One region of the Nonomuraea sp. C10 genome, then DNA from elsewhere that is predicted to be linked to it. Evidence: riboswitches for the same ligand, from Rfam matches in the RefSeq annotation. Region 1 holds a riboswitch; the other holds the start of a gene.
The links. A riboswitch is a leader RNA that binds a small molecule or an ion and turns the genes downstream of it on or off. The one in region 1 is predicted to bind thiamine pyrophosphate.
Positions count from the first base shown of each region.

Region 2: linked by a shared signal. The riboswitch ahead of FR742_RS22395 (FAD-dependent oxidoreductase) and the one ahead of FR742_RS37865 (cytosine permease) in region 1 are both predicted to bind thiamine pyrophosphate.

Region 1 covers NZ_VPFF01000003.1:1,326,589-1,331,895, reverse strand. The annotation lists gene FR742_RS37875 (PAS domain S-box protein) at 1-1,713, opposite strand, end outside; gene FR742_RS37870 (methylated-DNA--[protein]-cysteine S-methyltransferase) at 1,840-2,400, shown strand; gene FR742_RS37865 (cytosine permease) at 2,375-3,718, opposite strand; TPP riboswitch at 3,709-3,821, opposite strand; gene FR742_RS37860 (rhodanese-like domain-containing protein) at 3,892-4,215, opposite strand; gene FR742_RS37855 (Fpg/Nei family DNA glycosylase) at 4,254-5,132, opposite strand; gene FR742_RS37850 (TenA family protein) at 5,153-5,307, opposite strand, start outside.
Region 2 covers NZ_VPFF01000001.1:4,863,682-4,868,988, forward strand. The annotation lists gene FR742_RS22380 (NAD(P)/FAD-dependent oxidoreductase) at 1-994, opposite strand, end outside; TPP riboswitch at 1,635-1,751, shown strand; gene FR742_RS22395 (FAD-dependent oxidoreductase) at 1,741-3,261, shown strand; gene thiS (sulfur carrier protein ThiS) at 3,258-3,458, shown strand; gene FR742_RS22405 (thiazole synthase) at 3,451-4,206, shown strand; gene pknB (Stk1 family PASTA domain-containing Ser/Thr kinase) at 4,404-5,307, shown strand, end outside.

The DNA of each region.
Region 1 (5,307 bases):
CACTATGTAGAGGCCGAGCCCGACGCCGCCGAACCTCCGGCGGTCGCCGGTCTCCACCTGGACGAACCGTTCGAAGATCCGCTCCCGGTCGGCCGGCGCGATCCCCACGCCCTCGTCGTCGACCACCACGACCACCCCGCCGTTCTCGCGCCAGGCGCCGACGCTGATCAGCCCGCCCTGCGGCGAGTACTTGAAGGCGTTCTCCAGGAGCTGGCCGAGCACGATGTCGGTGGCCAGCGGATCGCCCATCACCCACGGCAGGCCCACGGCGATGCCGACCTCGATGCGGTGCCTGTCGGACAGCACCGGCAGGCCGAGCGTGGCCGCGTGCAGCCGCTCGGCCAGGTCGAACGGCTCGTCGCCGACCACCTGCTCCTCCGCCCCCGCTCTGGCGCCGAGCAGCAGGTGGTCCATGAGGCTGCCGAGCGACTTGGCCCGCTCGGCGATCGTGTGCACGGCGGAGCGGCGCTCGGCGTCGCTCAGCTTGTCCCAGCGGGCGTCGAGCGTGCCGGCGAAGCCGCGGACGACCGTGATCGGGGTGCGCAGCTCGTGGCTGGTGGTCGCCAGGAACAGGTCCTTGGCCTCCTCCAGCTCCTTGGCGGCGGTGACGTCACGGAAGTCGACGACCAGCTCGCCGGTCTCCTCGATGCGCGCGCACACCACGTCCAGCCAGCGCCCGCTGGGCAGCTGGTGGGTGACCTTCTCCCCAGGTCCGGGCAGCGGGAACGGCGGCGGGCCGCCAATGACCTCCTCGGCGCTGACGGCGGTGAGCTCGGCCGCGGCCGGGTTCCACCGCAGCACCCGGCCGTCGCCGTCGAGCACCGCGATGCCGTCGGCGCTGGCGTCGAACACGGCCCGCTCGTGCGCGCGCTGCCGCACCGCCTCCTGGTAGGCGACCGCGTTGCCGACCGCGATCCCGGCGTGCCCGGCCAGCAGCTCCAGCAGCTCCAGCTCCAGGTGGCCGGGCTTGCGCTTGGCGAACAGCGCGTAGAGCGCGCCGTACGGGCGACCGCCGACGGCGGCGAGGCCGAGCGCGATCGTGTGCAGACCCTTCAGCCGCGCCCACACCAGCCGGTCCAGCCCGGCGGACTCCAGCAGCACGGTCCTGCCGGTGCGCAGGAGTGTGCCGACCAGGCTGGTGTCCAGGTCGGTGGTGGCGTCCTTCAGCGAGTCCGGCAGCCGGTAGGTGCTGACCAGGCGCAGCCGGTCGCCCTCGATGAGCACGAACCCGCCCGCGTCGGCCCCGGTCAGCTCGGTGAGGCTGGCCGAGATGCGGTCGAGCACGGCGGGCAGCTCCAGCTCGGCGTTGATGTCGCCGACCACGTCGGTGAGCCTGCGCACCAGCCTCGCGCGGCGCGCCAGGCGGCTCTTGGCCGCGTGGTCGGCCTGCACCAGGTGGTAGACGCAGACGTATCCGGCCGTCGCGCAGCCCACGCGCAGCGCGCTGATGTCGGCCCGCACGTCCAGCACGCCGCCGTCGGCACGCGCCCGCTTGGTGCGCAGCGACACCTGCCCGCCGGTGCGGACCCGCTCCAGGGCCGCGTGGTGCTCGGCCGCCAGCTCCTCCGGCACGATCGGCGCCCTGCGCCCGAGCACGTCGGCCGCGGGCCAGCCGAAGAGCGCCTCGGCGGCCGCGTTCCAGACCAGGACCGTCTGGTCCCGGTCGATCGCGACGACGGCGTTGGGTGAGCTGTCGAGCACCGCGCGGACCATCTCGTCGTCACTCGCACCCCTTGGGTCCCCCACGACTCCATAGTGCCCGCGGCGTGGCGCTCGCGTCGGGCGATCCGTCCGATACGCTGCGGTCACGGCTTTTTCATGGCGGGTGGAGGTGAAGGCGTGTCGGGCGACCTCGAGGCCCTGCTGCGGGTGACGTCCGACACTTATCGGGGTGACGGCCAGCTCGACGTCGCGCTCGGCACCTACGACGGCGCGGTGGGCAGGCTGGTGCTCGCGGTCACCGCGCGCGGCCTCGTCGCCTGCAGCTACGAGGACGAGCACGTGGTCTTCGAGCGGGTGTCCAACCAGGTGGGCAGCCTCATCGGCACCGACGCCCGGCGGCTCGACCCGGTACGCCGCGAGCTAGACGCCTACTTCTCCGGCCGGCTCCGCGCCTTCTCCACCCGGGTCGACCTGACCCTCGCCACGCCGTTCGCTCGTACGGTCCTGCAGAAGACGATGGCGGTCCCGTACGGCACGACCACGACGATGGGCCGGATCGGCGAGCTCATCGGCAGGCCGCGCGCGCTGCGCGCGGTCGGCAACGCGCTCGGCGCCAACCCCGTGTGCGTGATCGTGCCGTGTCACCGGGTGGTGCGCGACGACGGCGAGCCCGGCGACTACGCGGGCGGCCCCACCGCCAAGCGCCATCTGCTCACCGTCGAGCGACGCGGCGCGTGACCAGCCCGATCAGCAGCGTCGCCAGGGCCGCGACGATGGCCGCGCCCAGCGCGCCGTTCATCCACGGCTCCCTGGTGAAGCCGATGACCTCGCGCACCCCGGCCCAGAAGCCGTCCCACGGGGCGACGGTCGGGGTGGAGGTGGTCAGCCAGTACGCCGCGAAGCCGAGCGCCCACGGCACCAGCATCGACCAGCGGGCGGGGGCGTCGGCGTCGGTGTTCCACCGGGCCGCGCCGCCGAGCAGGAAGTAGTCGACGGCCAGCACCGCGAACATCGGCACGAACACCGCGCCGATCACGCCCAGGAACGCGCCGTAGGAGGTCACGTCCACCACCAGCGCGATGGCGACGGTGAGCAGGCCGATGAGGGTGCTGATGATCCGCCGGTCGACGCGCGGCATGAGGTTCTGCAGCGAGACGGTCGTCGAGTAGACGTTCGCGAACGACTGATCGGCCTCGCGGAGCACCAGGATCGCGAAGAACAGCGCGCCCAGCGGCACCGCCACGAACGGCCCGAACACCGCCGTGCTGTCGGCCGCCACCGCCTCGGCCCCGGCGATCGCGACCGCGTACACGCCCAGGGCCAGGCAGGCGACCTGGGCGAGCGTGTAGCCGCCGACCACGCCGGTGAAGGCCGCCCGGCTGGACCTGGAGTGCCGGGCGAAGTCGGCGGCCAGCGGCACCCACGACACCGACAGCGCGATCACGTAGTCGACGGCCGGGGCGAACGCCTCCCAGGACCCTCCGGTCCGCGGCTGCGCGTCGCCCAGGAACTGCACCGCGAACCAGATCATCGCGATGATCACCAGAACCGTGATGTAGCGCCTGATCAGCCGGACCGCGCCCAGCGGCCAGACGGTCAGCACCGTGGTGATCACCCCGGCGACGATCACCCACACCGCGTACGGGACCGTGTCGCCGAAGATGGCCAGGGCGCCCTGGGCGATCACCCAGAGCTCGAACGCGCCCCAGCCGATCATCTGGATGATGTTGAGCACGGTGGGGAAGTACGACAGCCGCGCCCCGAACAGCCCGCGCAGCAGCACCATCGCGGGCTTGCCGGTCTGCGTGCCGGGAATGGCCGCCAGGCCCACCATGGTGGTGCCGATCAGGCTGCCGACCACGGTCGCGACCAGGGCGGCCGTCACGGTCAGCGGCGCGCCGCCGAGCGGGTCGATCAGGAACAACGCGCCGGAGAAGCCCAGCAGGCTGACCGCCAGGTTGGCCCAGAGCGCGCCCTGGTCGAGCACTCCGAGCGTCTTGGGGGGCTCGCCCTCCAGGGTCAGCGGAACTTCCTCGCCATGGATGGCATGCGACATCGCGCACTCCCTACGCCGGCATTACCCGGACAGGTTCATGCGGTCGGCAGCGGCGTAGCTGCCCTCTCAGCCCGGTTGGCCCCGAGCTCCCGCGGTGGGTCGTCAACAGCCGGAGATCAACTCCGGCTGCCGCCCCCATGATGCACTATTAGTCCCGTTTCGGCCAGTCGGGGTCAGGCGACCATCGGCGGCCGGCCGGTCTCGCTGACCATGGGACGCTTGTCGAGCTCCCAGGCCTGCATGCCGCCGCCGACGTTGACCGCCTCGCGGCCCAGGCGGTTGAGCCAGGCCGCCACCTGCAGCGAACGGCCGCCGACGCGGCACACGACGTAGACCGGACGTCCGGAGGGGACCTCGTCGACCCGCGCCTGGATCTGCGTCATCGGGATGTGGACCGCCTCGGGGGCGTGGCCCGCCACCCACTCGTACTCCTCGCGCACGTCGAGCAGGTAGGCGTCGTCGGGCACGTCGCGGACCTCGACCTCGGGAACCGTCATGCGCCCATTCTTACCTGCCGCGCGTCATGCTCGGCACGTTACTTGAGCAGCTTGGACATGCGGCGGTCGGCCAGCGGCTTGCCGCCGGTCTGGCAGGTGGGACAGTACTGCAGCGAGGAGTCGGCGAAGGACACCTCGCGGATCGTGTCGCCGCAGACGTCGCACGGCTGGCCCGCGCGGTTGTGCACGCGCAGCCCCGACTTCTTCTCCGCCTTGAGGTCCTTGGCCGCCAGGCCGCGCGCCCGCTCTACCGCCTCGCGCAGCGTGGTCACGATGGCGTCGTGCAGGTCGGCGATCTGCGCGTCGGTCAGCGTCGCCGCGACCTTGAACGGGGACATCTTCGCGGCGTGCAGCACCTCGTCGGAGTAGGCGTTGCCGATGCCGGCGACGACCTTCTGGTCGCGCAGCAGGCCCTTGATCTGGGTGCGGTTGCCGCCGACGATGCGTTTGAGCGCGGCGACGTCGAAGGACTCGTCGAGAGGGTCGGGGCCGAGCGCGGCGACACCCGGCACCTCGTCCGGATTTTTCACGACATAGACGGCCAGGCGCTTCTGCGTGCCCGCCTCCGTCAGCTCGAACCCCGGCGCCAGCCCGTCGGCGTCGGGCGCGAGCCGCACCCGTACGGCGAGCGGGCCCTTGCCCGGACGGACCGGCCTGGCGCCCGACAGGTCGTCACGCCAGCGCAGCCAGCCCGCCCGGGCCAGGTGGATGACCAGGTGGAGCCCGTCACAGTCGAGGTCGAGGAACTTGCCGTGACGGGACACGCCCGTGACGGTCAGCCCGCCCAGCGCGGTCACCGGCGGGTCGAACGTCTTGAGCGCCTGGAAGGCCACCACGTCGACGCCCGCGATCGTGCGGCCGACCGCCCGCTCGCCCAGGAACGCGGTGAGCGACTCCACCTCGGGAAGTTCAGGCATGCTCTCCAGACTACGCGGCGCTACGGCACGTCCCAGAACGCCAGCTCGTGCGCCATCCCCTCCGTGAACATCGCCTCCGCCCGGTCAGGATCGACGTCCGTCTCGTCGATCATCTGGGCGATCCGCTCGGCCAGCGCGGCGAACCCCGGGTCGGCGTACGTGTCGACCCAGGCCC
Region 2 (5,307 bases), on a different contig from region 1:
CCGTCGCCTCGCCCCGGTAGACCAGCCGCTCGCCGGCCGGGTGGTGGCCGGCGTACTGGACCATGTGCCCGAACTGCTCCGACCAGAAGTACGGGACCGGGTCGTACACCGCCTCCTCGCCCAGCAGCGTCGCGGCGGCCACCTCGGGCGCGCCCAGCGCGGTGTCCCAGTGCTCGACCCGCAGCCGCGTGCCGAAGCGGCGCGACCACCAGGCGGCGCAGTCGCCGACGGCGACCACGTTCGGCAGCGACGTGCGCAGGTGCTCGTCGGTGACGACGCCGTTGTGCAGGTCGAGGTCGGCGTCGGCGAGCCACTCGACGGCCGGGCGGACGCCGATGCCCGTCACCACCACGTGGGCGTCCACGAACCCGCCGCCGACCAGCGACACGCCGCCTTCCTCGACGGAGGCGACCATGGTGTCCAGGCGCAGGTCGATGCCCTCGTACCAGTGCTGGGTGCGGGCGCCGAGCTCGGCGCCGACGGCGTGCGTGAGCGGGGCGGGGCCGGCCTCGACCACCGTCACCGCGCAGCCTGCCCGGCGTGCGGCCGTGGCCACCTCGGCGCCGATCCAGCCCGCGCCGATGACCGCCACCCGCGCGCCCGGAACCAGCCGGGCGCGCAGCTCTAGCGAGTCGTCGAGGGTACGCAGGACGTGCTGCGGGCCGTCACCGGGGAGCAGGATCGGCTCGGCACCGGTGGCGATGACCAGCCCGTCGTAGCCCAGCTCGCCCTCGGTCGTCTCCACGGCGCCCTCGCGCAGCGCCTTGGCGGCGACGCCCGGCCAGAAGTCCACTTCGAGCGCCGCCAGGTCGGAGTCGACGAAGCTGGAGTCGGCGTCGCCCAGCAGCACGGACTTCGACAGGGGCGGCCGGTCGTAGGGCCGGTGGCGCTCCTGCCCGATCAGCGTGATCCTGCCGCCGAACCCGCGTGCGCGCAGCGCCTCGACGCTCCTGACACCTGACAGTCCGGCTCCCACCACCACGACATGATTCACGTAAGCGACCATAACGGGGGCCGCCCCACAGCGTCGCCCCGAGCCCCGATTCCTCCCCCACCTGGCACTCCACCTCCTCGCCACCGGAGATCATCCGTGGAGGTTGGGCAGACGACATACGCACCCACGGAACTCTCGGGGGCGAGGGCGATTCGGGACAGCCACCCGCTCTGGTACGTCCACGAGCATGATCGCGCCCTGCCGGAGTAGCCCAGCCGAGGATTGCCGCAGGACCCACCCGAAGAACGCCGGTGCCGCCCGAGAAGCTCCGAACCCCACGGAAGCCCGAGACCACCCGAAGAGCCCAGGACAGCCCGGAGAACCCAGAAGCGCCCGAAAGGGCCAGAACCTCCCGAAGGCCGAGACCACTCGAAGGGCCCGATACCGCCCGAAGGCCCAGGGCAGCCCGGAGGGCCTTGGACCGCCCGGAGGACCCAGGACCGCCCGGTGGATCCACGCCCGGTGGATCCATGGCCGGTGAATCCATGGCCGGTCGGCCGGCCGTCGGTGAGGGCGGGAACTCGGTCTCCAAGGATGCCCGGTCGCGATCTTCGCGGTCTCGGCGGTGGCGGCGCGCGGGTGGGGCGACCTCCCCCGGCACCGGCGTGCCGGTCTGTCGTGGGAGGTCGTAAGGTGGGGGTGCACGACGCGCGGGAGTCCGGCCGTCACCGGGCTGAGAGGAAGGCTTCACCGGGCCTTCGACCGCAAGACACCTGATCCGGATCATGCCGGCGAAGGGAGCGGACATGGATGTGATCGTCGGAGGCGGCGTCGTCGGCCTGTCGATCGCCTGGCGGCTGGCCAGGCAGGGCCGCGAGGTCGTGGTGGTGGATCCGTCCCCCGCCCGTGGCGCCTCCTATGCGGCGGCGGGCATGCTGGCCCCGATCAGCGAGGTCGCCTACACCGAAGAGCCCCTGCTCCGTCTCGGCGTCGCTTCCCTGCGCCGCTGGCCCGCCTTCGCCGCCGCCCTCGCCGCCGACGCCGGACTCACCGCTCCCGGATCCGACGGACCGGCCACCACCCTCACCGCTCAGTCCGACACGAGCGTCTCCGCCCCTCGGACGACCACCACCCCGAACACTCACGCCGGGCAGTCCGGCTCGGCCGTCCCCGCCGAGGGCACGCTTCCCACGAACACCCACGTGGTCACCCCTCACGGCGAGACGGGGCACGCCGGTTCCACGCCCGCGGGCGCCGGCCCGGCGGCTGCGTCCGCCGTCCCCGGCGACGGGCGCTTCCCGGCCTTCGACCTCTCGTCCGCCGGCGGGAGGCGTCCGTCGGCCGGCGGCGAGGACGGGCGGGCCGCCGCGTCACCCTGGGGGTTCGGGGAATCCGGCGAGGGGAGCGAACGGCTGGCGGCCGCGCGGGCCGGGCTGGATCTGCGGGACGACGGGACGCTCGACGTCGCGTTCGGGCCCGACGACCTGGCGATGCTCGACGAGCAGGCCGGGTTCATGGAGAAGCTGGGGCTGCCGGTCGAGCGCCTGACCGGGCGCGAGTGCCGGCGGCTGGAGCCGATGCTGGCGCCCTCCGTCCGGGGCGGGCTGCTGGCCCGTACGGACGCGTGGGTGGATCCTCGCCGCGTCACCGCGGCGCTGCTCGCCGCGCTGGAGCGGCTCGGCGTCCCGGTGGTGCGCGCCCGGGTCACCGAGCTGCTGCGTGACGGCGACCGGGTGTCCGGCGTACGGCTGGCCCCTCCGGAGTCGGGCGCCGTCCCCGGGATCTCGCCGGGTGCGCCGCCCGGATGGGAGCCCGAGACGCTGGTCGCGGAGCGGGTGGTGCTGGCGGCGGGGGCGTGGAGCGGGGAGCTGGCGGATGTGCCGGTACGGCCCGTCAAGGGGCAGATCATGCGCCTGAGGTCGGCCCAGCCGCTGATCGGGCGGTGCGTGCGCGGGACCGTGCACGGCAACCCGGTCTACCTGGTGCCGCGGGGCGACGGGGAGCTGGTGGTCGGAGCCACCCAGGAGGAGCTGGGCTTCGACACCAGGGTGACCGCGGGCGGTGTCTACGAGCTGCTGCGCGACGCCAGGGAGCTGGTGCCGGGCGTCACGGAGCTGGAGGTGGCCGACGTGGTGGCGGGGCTGCGGCCCGGCACGCCGGACAACCTGCCGGTCATCGGGCCGAGCGGGATCCCGGGGCTGGTGCTGGCGACCGGTCACCATCGTGGCGGGGTGCTGCTGACGCCGCTCACCGCCGCGATCCTCGAAGGCGAGGAGGCCGACCTCGCGACATTGTGCTCACCGGCGAGATTCAAGGATGTTTCATGAATGTGATGATCAATGGGGCCGCCCGCGAGGTGGCCGAGGGCATGACCGTCGCGCAGGCCGTACGGTCCCTGACCGAGTCCGCCACCGGCGTGGCGGTGGCCGTGAACGACGAGGTGGTCACCCGCAGCGCGTGGGAGACGACGGCGCTGCGCGACAGCGACCGCGTGGAGGTGCTGACGGCGGTGCAAGGTGGATGATCTGGTCATCGCCGGGGAGAAGTTCGGCTCCCGGCTCATCATGGGCACCGGCGGCGCCCCCTCGCTGGAGGTTCTGGACCAGGCGCTGGAGGCGTCGGGCACCGAGCTGACCACGGTGGCGATGCGGCGGCTCGACCCGCACGCCCGCGGGTCGGTGCTCGACGTGCTGCGCCGGCGCGGCATCAAGGTGCTGCCCAACACGGCCGGCTGCTTCACCGCCGGCGACGCCGTCCTGACGGCGCGGCTGGCGCGCGAGGCGCTGGGCACGAACTGGGTCAAGCTGGAGGTCATCGCCGACGAGCGGACGCTGCTGCCGGACCCGATCGAGACGTTCGACGCGGCGGAGCGGCTGGTGGCCGACGGGTTCGTGGTGCTGCCGTACATCGGCGACGACCCGGCGCTGGCCAGGCGGCTGGAGCAGGCGGGGTGCGCGGCGGTGATGCCGCTGGGCTCGCCGATCGGCTCCGGGCTGGGGATCAGGAACCCGCACAGCATCGAGCTGATCGTGGAGGCGGCCGGGGTGCCGGTGGTCCTGGACGCGGGCATCGGCACGGCCAGCGACGCGGCGCTGGCGATGGAGCTGGGGTGCGACGCGGTGCTGCTGGCGACGGCGGTCACCCGGGCGCAGCGGCCCGAGCTGATGGCCTCGGCGATGCGGTCGGCCGTCCAGGCCGGGCGGGCGGCCCGGCTGGCGGGCCGGATCCCCCGCCGCCGGTACGCGGAGGCTTCGTCCCCGATGTCTCCCTGACGGTGCCGGTTCTCCTGGAAAGCCCGCGGGCCTTCCAGGAGAACTTCTTCCCAGGGACTTCCGGGAGCGGTACGAGCCCCGGAAATGCGGTTCTCCACCGGCCCAGGAGTACGCTTGCGTCACGGAACGGCACGGGTCGGCATCACTTTCGGATGGTCAGGCCCTCCCGGGGGCGAAACGCCCGTAAACTCAGCCGGGTGGACACGACGACTGCGGACCCTCTGGTAGGTCGGCTGCTCGACGGGCGCTACCGCGTCGAGTCCCGGATCGCCCGGGGTGGCATGGCGACTGTCTACCTGGCGCTCGACATCCGGCTGGACCGGACCGTCGCGCTCAAGGTGATGCACCGCTCGCTGGCCGACGACCCGGCGTTCGTGCGCAGGTTCATCGGCGAGGCGAAGTCGGTGGCCAGCCTCTCGCACCCGAACGTGGTGCACGTCTTCGATCAGGGCACCGACGGCGACGTCGTCTACCTGTCGATGGAGTACGTGCCCGGCAAGACGCTCCGTGACGTGCTGCGCGACCGTGGCAGGCTGCCCGCCCGAGAGGCCCTGGAGATCATGATCCCGGTGCTGGCGGCGCTCGGCGCCGCCCACCAGGCGGGCATGGTCCACCGCGACGTGAAGCCCGAGAACGTGCTGCTGGCCGACGACGGCCGCATCAAGGTGGTCGACTTCGGCCTGGCCCGCGCGATCGAGGCGACCAACCAGACGCGCACCGGCGTGATGATCGGCACGATCGGCTACATGTCGCCCGAGCAGGTGACGACCGGCGGCGCCGACGTGCGCAGTGACGTCTACGCGGCCGGCATCATGCTGTTCGAGCTGGTGACGGGCCGGCAGCCGTACGACGGCGAGACGCCGATGTCGGTGGCCTACCGCCACGTGCACGACACGGTGCCCGCGCCGTCGTCGCTGGCGGCCGACGTGCCGGCGTTGATCGACACGCTGGTGGCGCAGGCGACGGCGCGCGAGCCGCACGACCGCCCCGCGGACGCGACGGCGATGCTGGTGCAGGCGGTCGAGGCGCACCGGACGCTGCCGAGGCTGTCGGGCGCGCAGCAGGCGCGTCCGACCGGCGCGTTCACCAGCCCGCCGGCGG